Regions from separate parts of the Pantoea sp. S-LA4 genome, predicted to be linked through region 4. Evidence: predicted binding sites of a transcription regulator. Region 4 holds the regulator's gene; each other region holds the start of a gene.
The links. The regulator PurR, encoded in region 4, represses purine synthesis genes. The targets are predictions, from matches to a motif close to CANGCAAACGTTTGCNTG.

Region 1: the regulator PurR is predicted to act here: its motif matches at 1,268-1,285, upstream of ACX3P5_RS01350 (nucleoside-specific channel-forming protein Tsx).
Region 2: the regulator PurR is predicted to act here: its motif matches at 1,354-1,371, upstream of rbsD (D-ribose pyranase).
Region 3: the regulator PurR is predicted to act here: its motif matches at 914-931, upstream of gcvT (glycine cleavage system aminomethyltransferase GcvT).

The regions. Positions count from the first base shown of each region.
Region 1 covers NZ_JBTLRC010000002.1:100,337-102,538, forward strand. The annotation lists gene yjdN (VOC family metalloprotein YjdN) at 1-81, shown strand, start outside; gene ACX3P5_RS01350 (nucleoside-specific channel-forming protein Tsx) at 169-1,035, opposite strand; gene ACX3P5_RS01355 (sensor histidine kinase) at 1,313-2,202, opposite strand, start outside.
Region 2 covers NZ_JBTLRC010000002.1:3,785,511-3,787,712, forward strand. The annotation lists gene rbsA (ribose ABC transporter ATP-binding protein RbsA) at 1-914, opposite strand, end outside; gene rbsD (D-ribose pyranase) at 922-1,341, opposite strand; gene ACX3P5_RS18685 (YgiW/YdeI family stress tolerance OB fold protein) at 1,525-1,926, opposite strand; gene qseB (quorum sensing response regulator transcription factor QseB) at 2,089-2,202, shown strand, end outside.
Region 3 covers NZ_JBTLRC010000002.1:3,037,802-3,040,003, forward strand. The annotation lists gene gcvT (glycine cleavage system aminomethyltransferase GcvT) at 1-861, opposite strand, end outside; gene ubiI (FAD-dependent 2-octaprenylphenol hydroxylase) at 1,302-2,202, opposite strand, start outside.
Region 4 covers NZ_JBTLRC010000002.1:1,495,003-1,497,204, forward strand. The annotation lists gene punR (DNA-binding transcriptional activator PunR) at 1-753, shown strand, start outside; gene purR (HTH-type transcriptional repressor PurR) at 750-1,775, opposite strand; gene cydH (cytochrome bd-I oxidase subunit CydH) at 2,057-2,146, shown strand.

The sequences.
Region 1 (2,202 bases), 1.4 Mb from region 4:
TTCTGGTCAAATGGATTTGCGATGTTTATCGATCAGTTCGGCATTCCGTGGCGCATCAACGTGGTGAAGCCGCAGGAATAAAGCAGGATGCGGGATCGGCGCCGGTGACAGCGGCGCCGTTTTAGGGTCGCCTGAGCACGGCCAGCCTTGCAGCCAGCCGCCCGCTCATCAGAAGTTGTAACCCGCCACCAGGTAGTAACCCCAGCCGGTCGATTTCACTTCAAACGGACCGTTACCGAAGTTCAGCTCCTGCCCATCCGCCCACTGACCGCCATTGTGGAAGTAACGCGCCACGGCTGAGAAGTGCCAGTGATCGTAACCCAGCGACAGAATATGGCTTGAAGCGATTGAGTTACTGGTGCGCGACGAACCGCCTTTCTCGTTGAGATCGGAACCCCAGTCAAAGTTGGTGAAGCCGACATAGCCAAGGTTACCGCCCCACAGCGTGGTGATCGGCACAAAGTATTTCACCTTGAAGCGATAGCCATCCCAGCTGTTTTCATTTGCCGCACCGTAGTTTTCCCACTGATATTTGGCATAGACGTTCAGTGACAGACCCACATCGCTGTGAGTATCGATATCGGTGCCCAGACCCATATACCAGGTATTCTGGCGGTTATCGCTGTTGCGGCCCATGTCGTAGATGTAGTTGTTGGCGAAATACCACTCTTTGAACGGACCAAAGGCCAGGCTGGTGCCAGTCAGTTTGTCGATCGAGAAGCGCGGTTCAATCTCCATAAACATCGGCGAACCGTGGTCAAAAATACCGTTGGCGTTGCTGTTACCCGCGCCGAAGAAGTTGGTCAGATCGAGATAACCGTAGAAATCGAACCAGTCTTTTTTGGCAAACGCTTCATATTCCAGATAAACGTCGTTGTTAAACTGCGGCCCGAAGCGCGTGTGGTAGCTGCCCACCACGTTTACGCTCTGATGCCACCAGTCGGACAGATATTGCGGATCGCTATCAGCGGCTTGCGCAACACCCGTCCAGGAACATGCCAGTACGGCACCTGCTATCAACGTTTTGAATTTCATTATCATTAACCACATGCTTTTGACCGCTGCACAGCAGGCGCAGTCAGAGAGAAGTCGATCCCGGGGTGGGGAGTGAGTTATTCAGGACATAACAGCCAGTTTCCAGCCCGCGTAGCGTGCCTGCAACATAGCGATAGAAAATAGATTTTGCTCACGTTTGTCAAAAAGTGTTGCATTACAATTCAGTGAAAATGTGACGTGCTTCACAATAATGGCGGTGATCGAACGGAACCAGGCAACCGTTTACGTTGTCTGGTTCGCGATCAAACGTGCGGGATCAGGGAAAAGTGACGCGGACCTGCAAACCACAAATTGCACCCTGTGGCGTCAGGCAATTGGAAAGGGCGACATGAATCTGATGCTTCTGCGCAACGCTGCGCACAATCGATAAACCCAGACCGCTGCCCTGCGCTTTAACGTCAGGGGAACGGGTGAAACGGTCAAAGGCGCGTTCAATAAAGGATTCCGGCATACCTGGTCCGTTATCGACAATATCCACCACCGTCTTGCCCGCCACCCGATGCAGCAGAACATCCACCAGGCTCCCTTCCGGCGTATGCAACATGGCGTTACCAATCAGGTTGTCGAACAGGCTACGCAGTTCAGAGCGGCTGGCCTGCAGGCGATACTGGGTCGAGCCGTTAAAGCCGATATCGATGCCGCGTTTATCGGCCACCACCATCAACTGCTCAATGCTCTCTTTCAGCAGATCTTCCAGTTCAATCTGCTCAATGCTGGCCACCACGCTTTGATCTTCCTGACGGGAGACGTTCAGCAACTGGGTCACCAGGTGACGGGTACGCGTCACGCCCGCTTCGAGCTGACTGAACTGCCGGCTGGCCTCGCCCGGCTGAATATGCTGACGCAGATTCTCCAGCTGCAGCGTGACAGCGGTGACCGGGGTTCGCAGTTCGTGAGCGGCATCTTCCAGGAACTGCCGCTGGGATGACCAGGCCTCGCGCAGCTTATTCAGCAACGCGTTATACGCGGCAACCAGCGGCAGGATCTCATCCGGCAAGCCTTCCGGTGAGACATTGTGCGGATGATGCGTCTCCTGCGCCGCGATCTGCCGCGAGGCGACCTGCAGATCGCGGGTGATCTTCCGCACCACCAGCCAGATCACCAGCAGCGACAGCGGCATCATCAGGATCAACGGAATGATCGCCG
Region 2 (2,202 bases), 2.3 Mb from region 4:
TGACGCGGCAACGCGCCATAGAGCACTTTCATCAGTTCAGTGCGGCCCGCGCCCATCAGTCCGGAGATGCCCAGAATCTCTCCTTTGCGCAGGCTGAAACTGACGTTATGCACGCCGGGACCGCTGACGTTGTCGACTTTCAGCCGCACTTCGCCCGGAGTCTGATCGAGATGCGGATATTGATCTTCCAGTTTGCGGCCGACCATCATTTCGATCAGGCTCTCTTCGGTCAGTTCGCTGACCGGACGCTCCGCAATAAACTGGCCGTCACGAAACACCGTGACGTCATCGCAGATCTCAAAGATCTCTTTCATGCGATGCGAGATGTAGACGATGCCGCAGCCCTGCGCCTTCAGTTCATTGATTACCCGAAACAGCGACAGCGTTTCGGTATCCGTCAGCGCATCGGTCGGTTCATCCATGATGATCACCTGCGACTCAAAGCTCAGAACTTTGGCAATTTCGACCATTTGCTGATCGCCAATCGACAGATCGCCCACCAGCTTGTGGCTGTTGAAGCGCAGATTTAACCGCTTCAGCAAGGCATCCGCTTCGGCATACATGCGCGTCCACTGGATGCGGCCAAAACGGTTAACAAATTCACGACCGAGGAAAATATTCTCCGCCACGGTTAACTGGGGGATCAGATTCAGTTCCTGATGGATAATGCCGATGCCCGCTTCCTGTGAGGCTTTAGGGCCATTGAACCGGGTCTCTTTGCCGAGCCAGTGCAGCGAACCGGCATCAAACTGATAGATCCCGGTAAGCACTTTCATCATGGTGGATTTACCGGCACCGTTTTCACCGACCAGCGCCATCACGCGTCCTGCCCGGACATTCAGTGAGGCACCCTTGAGGGCTTTCACCCCAGGGAACGATTTTTCAATGCCGTTAAGCTGCAGTAAAGGTTGCATAGCGGCCTCAGAAGGTGACGCCGGCGCTCAGGATGACATTCGCAAACGGAGAACACTCTCCGCTGCGAATGACCGCCTGACTGCGCTGCGTCTGTTGTTTGAATTGTTCATGGCTGGTGTAGCTGATGGTGATGCAATTCCCCTGGTGCTGTTGCAAGGCTTCGAGCACGGCGAGCAGTGCGCTATGGAGCGGCGGATTGTGCTGCTTAATCTCCTCCGCGATCAGGGCGCTTTCTACCTGCATCTCAAGCGTGACGGCATTGACCACCTGCATAAAATCGGGCGTACCCGGCGTCAGTGCTAAGTCAATGCGTTGCGGTCCTGCCGGAATCGGCAAACCGGCATCAGCAATCGTCAGCGTATCCGTGTGTCCCAGGCGGGCAATCACATGAGAGAGTTCAGCGTTTAACAAGCGACCTTTTTTCATCTTTTCACTCCACAGCGAAACGTTTCGCTGACAGGAGTGTATGAAAAGCCGCCAGCAACTCAATCGGGGAGAGTGAAATTTGTGATCGTTATCGAAACGTTTCGCTCACGCGGAGGGAAATTTGAATTAGGGCAGATAGCGGGGCAAAAAAAAGGACCGCCGAAGCGGTCCCGATCGCGGCGATTAAGGCAGTTTTCTGACCTGCTTAACGTCCATTTCGATGCTGTTGAAATCTTTATCCAGCTCACCGGTCAGCTCAACGGTATCCTGAGGCGAGATAGTCTGGCCGTTCCAGTGCTTGTGGTCGATTTCGACTTTCATGGTGCCGGTCTGATCGCGGAACAGATAATCTTCATCGCCGATCTGCTTTTCCAGCTTACCGCGAACGGTGATCCAGCTTTCGTCGCGCATATCTTCAGCCTGCTTCACGGTCACCACGCTGGTGTGGTCGGCGCTGAAGCCGCCCTGTTTCGTCTGGGTCTGCGCCGCCGGGGCATTAGGGTCGGTAAAACCGCCTTGCTGTGCAGCCAAAACCGGGGCAGATGCCAGCATAACGACGGCTAAAATTGCAGCGTGCTTTTTCATTTTGTCACCTCTTTTCCATGATGTGTTTCGTTTTGTTGAACCCAGTTAACCATAGGCTTCTTAACAGCTTCTTAAGAAGTAAAAATAAGCAATTTTCGCCGAAATCAGCTGTACAAGCCGTGGTCTGCTTCGTATAAAGCGCTATCAACGCAGGGAGAAATGATGCGTATTTTACTGATAGAAGACGATCGCTTAATTGGCGACGGTATCAAAGCGGGGCTGGGCAAGCTGGGATTTAGCGTCGACTGGTTTACCTCCGGTGAGGCCGGTTTTCAG
Region 3 (2,202 bases), 1.5 Mb from region 4:
GGTCAGGATCAGCCCAACCAGTTTTTCTGTGCCGCGTTCACGCTGGAGTTCCAGTGCTTCACGGCCGATAAAAGCCCGGTCAGCAGGCTCCCAGCTCACCGTCCAGCCCATATTGGCGGCCAGCGGAGAAACGCCTTCATCCATCTCCTGACCGTAAAGGTTCATGCCCGCTTCCAGCCGCAGCGTGTCGCGCGCGCCCAGCCCGGCCGGCCTGACGCCGGCGGCCAGCAGTCGCTGCCAGAAATCGGCTGCCTGCTCTGCCGGTAATGCAATTTCATATCCCGCTTCACCGGTATAGCCGGTAGTGGCGATAAACAGCCCCTCCGCCTCAACGCCAAAGAACGGCTTCATACCGGCCACCGCCTGCCGCTGTGCGTCGCTGAACAGCGTCTGCGCTTTCTGCTGCGCCTGCGGACCCTGAACGGCAATCAGCGCCAGGTCGTCACGTTCGGTCAGCGTAATGCCGTAGCCCTCGGCATGCCGGGCGATCCAGGCGAGGTCGTTCTCACGGGTGGCGGAGTTCACCACCAGCCGGAAAAAATCTTCGCTCATAAAGTAAACAATTAAATCGTCAATGACGCCACCCGACGCATTCAGCATGCCGGTGTAGAGCGCTTTGCCGGGCTGGGTCAGTTTTGCCACATCATTTGCCAGCAGGTAGCGCAGAAACTCGCGGGTACGCGGGCCTTTCAGGTCAACAATCGTCATGTGGGAGACATCAAACATCCCGGCGTCATTACGCACCGCATGATGCTCGTCCATCTGGGAGCCATAATGCAGCGGCATCATCCAGCCATGAAAATCGACCATGCGGGCGCCGCAGGCCTGATGCTGTTCAAATAGAGGTGTTTGCTGAGTCATAACCATCCTGTGCAGAAGCGAGTGAGTAGCAAAGCGCGCCGGAAACGGTGCCGACGCAAACGTTCTCTTTAGCCTGACGTTACCACCGAATCTGACGATTAACCATAAGCAAACCGGGGTCGAAAGCTGATGCACAGCCTAACCAGGATTCCACATCGACAGGATAAAAAACTGCGATTTTGTGATTAATCACGCAATAAATGCAGGGAGGTTGAATATACCCAGCAAATTTATGCGAGAAGCCGTTCAGGATGTTAAAAAAACACCGTGACGGTTTGGCAACCGAATAAGAAAAAGTAATGCGAATTGCGCGGCAAAATTAGAATAAATCAAACGAAGGGCAATGGTGGTGCGGCGCTGCATTGTGATGGTGCAGCGCGGATTTCAGCGATAAAAAAGGCCAGCAAATGCTGGCCTGGTAGTGAGCGCTGACGCTGCGTTTATCGCAGCCACGCCGGCAGATCATTCAGGCCCATCGCCTGCTTCAGCATCAGCGGTTTGACGCCCGGCAGGCTGTCCGCCAGCTTGAGGCCAACGTCGCGCAGCAGCTTTTTGGCCGGATGAGTGCCGGAGAACATTTCGCGGAAGCCCTGCATGCCAGCCAGCATCATCGCAGCGCTGTGCTTACGGCTGCGCTCGTAGCGGCGCAGGTAGAGGTGCTGTCCGATATCTTTACCCTGCTGGTGCAGACGGCGAATCTCGCCAATCAGTTCAGCCGCGTCCATAAAGCCCAGGTTGACGCCCTGCCCTGCCAGCGGATGAATGGTGTGGGCCGCATCGCCCACCAGCGCCAGACGATGCGCGGCAAAGTTGCGGGCATAGCGCGCCATCAGAGGGAAGGTTTTGCGCTCGCTCTCCAGCTGGCACAGGCCGAGCCGCATATCAAACGCCACCGACAGCTGCTGGTTGAACAGCGCTTCCGGCATCGTCTCCAGCCGGCTTGCTTCCTGCGGCGACAGCGACCAGACAATCGAACTCAGATGCGGGTCCTGCATCGGCAGGAAAGCCAGGATACCGTCACCATGAAACACCTGACGCGCCACTGCGTCGTGCGGCAGCGCAGTACGGACGTTGGCGACCAGGGCGTGATGATCGTAATCCCAGAAGGTCAGCGGAATATCTGCTTTGTTACGCAGCCAGGAGTTGGCCCCGTCAGCGGCAATCATCAGACGCGCCGTTAACATGCTGCCATCCTGCAGGGTAATAAAGGCTTCATTGTCGCCAAACGCCACCTGCTGCAGCTGTGAGGGCGCCATCAGCGTGACGTCGCTGCAGACGCTGGCGCGTTGCCACAGGGCGCGATGAATCACCGGATTTTCGATGATATGACCCAGATGAGAA
Region 4 (2,202 bases):
CAGCATCGTGAGGTGGTATTAACCCCTGCGGGAGAGCATTTTGTCCGGGAAGGGCGCAGCGTCATCAAAAAAATGCTCGCCACCCGCCGCCAGTGTCAGCAGCTGGCCAACGGCTGGCGCGGGCAGTTAAGTATTGCGGTGGACTGTATCGTCAAGCCGCAGCGTACCCGACAATTAGTGAAGGATTTTTACCGGCACTTTCCTGACATGGAGTTGCACATCAGTTATGAAGTGTTCAACGGCGTCTGGGATGCGCTGGCGGATGGCCGGGTGGAGGTTGCTATCGGCGCGACTCAGGCGATCCCGGTCGGCGGCCGCTTTGCCTTTCGCGATATGGGGACGCTCAACTGGCGCTGCGTGGTCGCGAACCACCATCCGCTGACGGAAGTGAGCCAGATAGATGACGATACCCTGCGCAGCTGGCCGTCGCTGGTTCTGGAAGATACTTCGCGCGCGCTGCCACGCCGGATGACGTGGACGCTCGACAACCAGCGTCGGCTGGTGGTGCCGGAATGGCAGACCGGGCTGGATTGCGTACTGGCGGGATTGTGCGTGGCGATGGTGCCTGGTCATCTGGCCCGGCCGTTGCTGGACAGCGGCGCGCTGGTGGAGCTGACCCTGCCGGTGGCTTTTCCGGAGAGTCCCTGTTGTGTCAGCTGGGCGGAAGATCGCGCATCACCGGCGACCGGCTGGTTACTCAGCTATCTGGGTGATGCGCAAACGCTTAATCAGGAGTGGTTAAGCGAAGATTAACGGCGGTAGTCGCGGAACGGACCATCAGCTACGGAACGACGTTCAATCAGGGTTGGATGCACTTCGATGGTCTGAGAAATCTCACGTTTGCTGGTGATGCGATCCAGCAACATCTCCAGCGCTTTCTCACCCAGCTGCGCTTTCGGCTGATGAACGGTGGTCAGCGCCGGCGCGAAGTAGCGCGCGTTGCGCACATTGTCATAGCCGATCACCGAAATGTCCTGCGGCACGCGCAATCCCATCTCATCGGCGGCGCAAATCGCCCCCATCGCCATGATATCGCCACCACAGAACACCGCGGTCGGGCGCTGTTTCTGCGACAGGATCTGCTGCATTGCCTGATAGCCCGATTCAGGTTCAAAGTCACCCTGGACAATCCACTCGGCACGCGGCTGAATACCCGCTTCTTCCAGCGCCTTCAGGAAGCCGGCGTGACGTCCGCCTCCGGTGTTGCGCTCCATCTGGCCGGGGATGGCGCCAATCTCGCGATGGCCACGCTCAATCAGATAACGCCCGGCGAGATAACCGCCCTGAAACGCATTGTCCAGCACCGTGTCGGTAAAGTCGGCGCGGGATTCGCCCCAGTCCATTACCACCATCGGGATGTTACGGTTCTCTTCCAGCATTTTCAGCAGATCGTCCGGATACTCAGAGCACATCACCAGCAGCCCATCGACGCGCTTTTGCGCCATCATGCTGAGATAGGCGCGCTGCTTCTGCAGATCATTGTGCGCATTACCCAGAATCAGGGTATAGCCTTTGTCGAAACAGTGGTTTTCCACTGCTTCAATAATTTCAGCAAAGTAGGGCGCTTCGCTGGAAGTCGCCAGCAGGCCCAGCGTTTTGGTGTGATTCACCTTCAGGCTGCGCGCCACGGCGCTGGGCGAATAGTGCAGTTCCTGAATCGCCTGCCAGACGGCGTTGCGCGTCTCTTCAGCGACAAAACGCGTTTTATTGATGACGTGCGAAACGGTGGTCGTTGAGACGCCGGCGCGTTTTGCCACATCTTTAATTGTTGCCATTAAAATCGGACTCCAGGGCTTATCTAACGCAATGATAAGCATAATGTTAAACGTTTGCGTCTGCTCAGGGTTTTCTGCGCAATTATGCAGGTTTTCTGACCGGTAAACAGGGCGACTGGCGGGTAATGAGCGCCTGAAAAGAGAGCAAACGGAACCGGGGCTGCGCGCGTTGCGCAACAAAGGCAGGATTCTAACAAGGCTGGGCGGATAAAACGAGATTTTTACCCGGTCCTGTGGGAAAATGGCTTAACCCCACAAAAATTGTGACTAAGGAGAGTTAAATGAGTACCGATTTGAAACTGGCGCTGATGACTACCGTCGGCTGCCTGCTGATGATTGTCGCTTTTAGCTTCACCGCGATTCTGCACTGATCGAAAAAGCCGGGCATGGCCCGGCTTTTTGCTGTCTGGCGATCGCTCAACGGCTG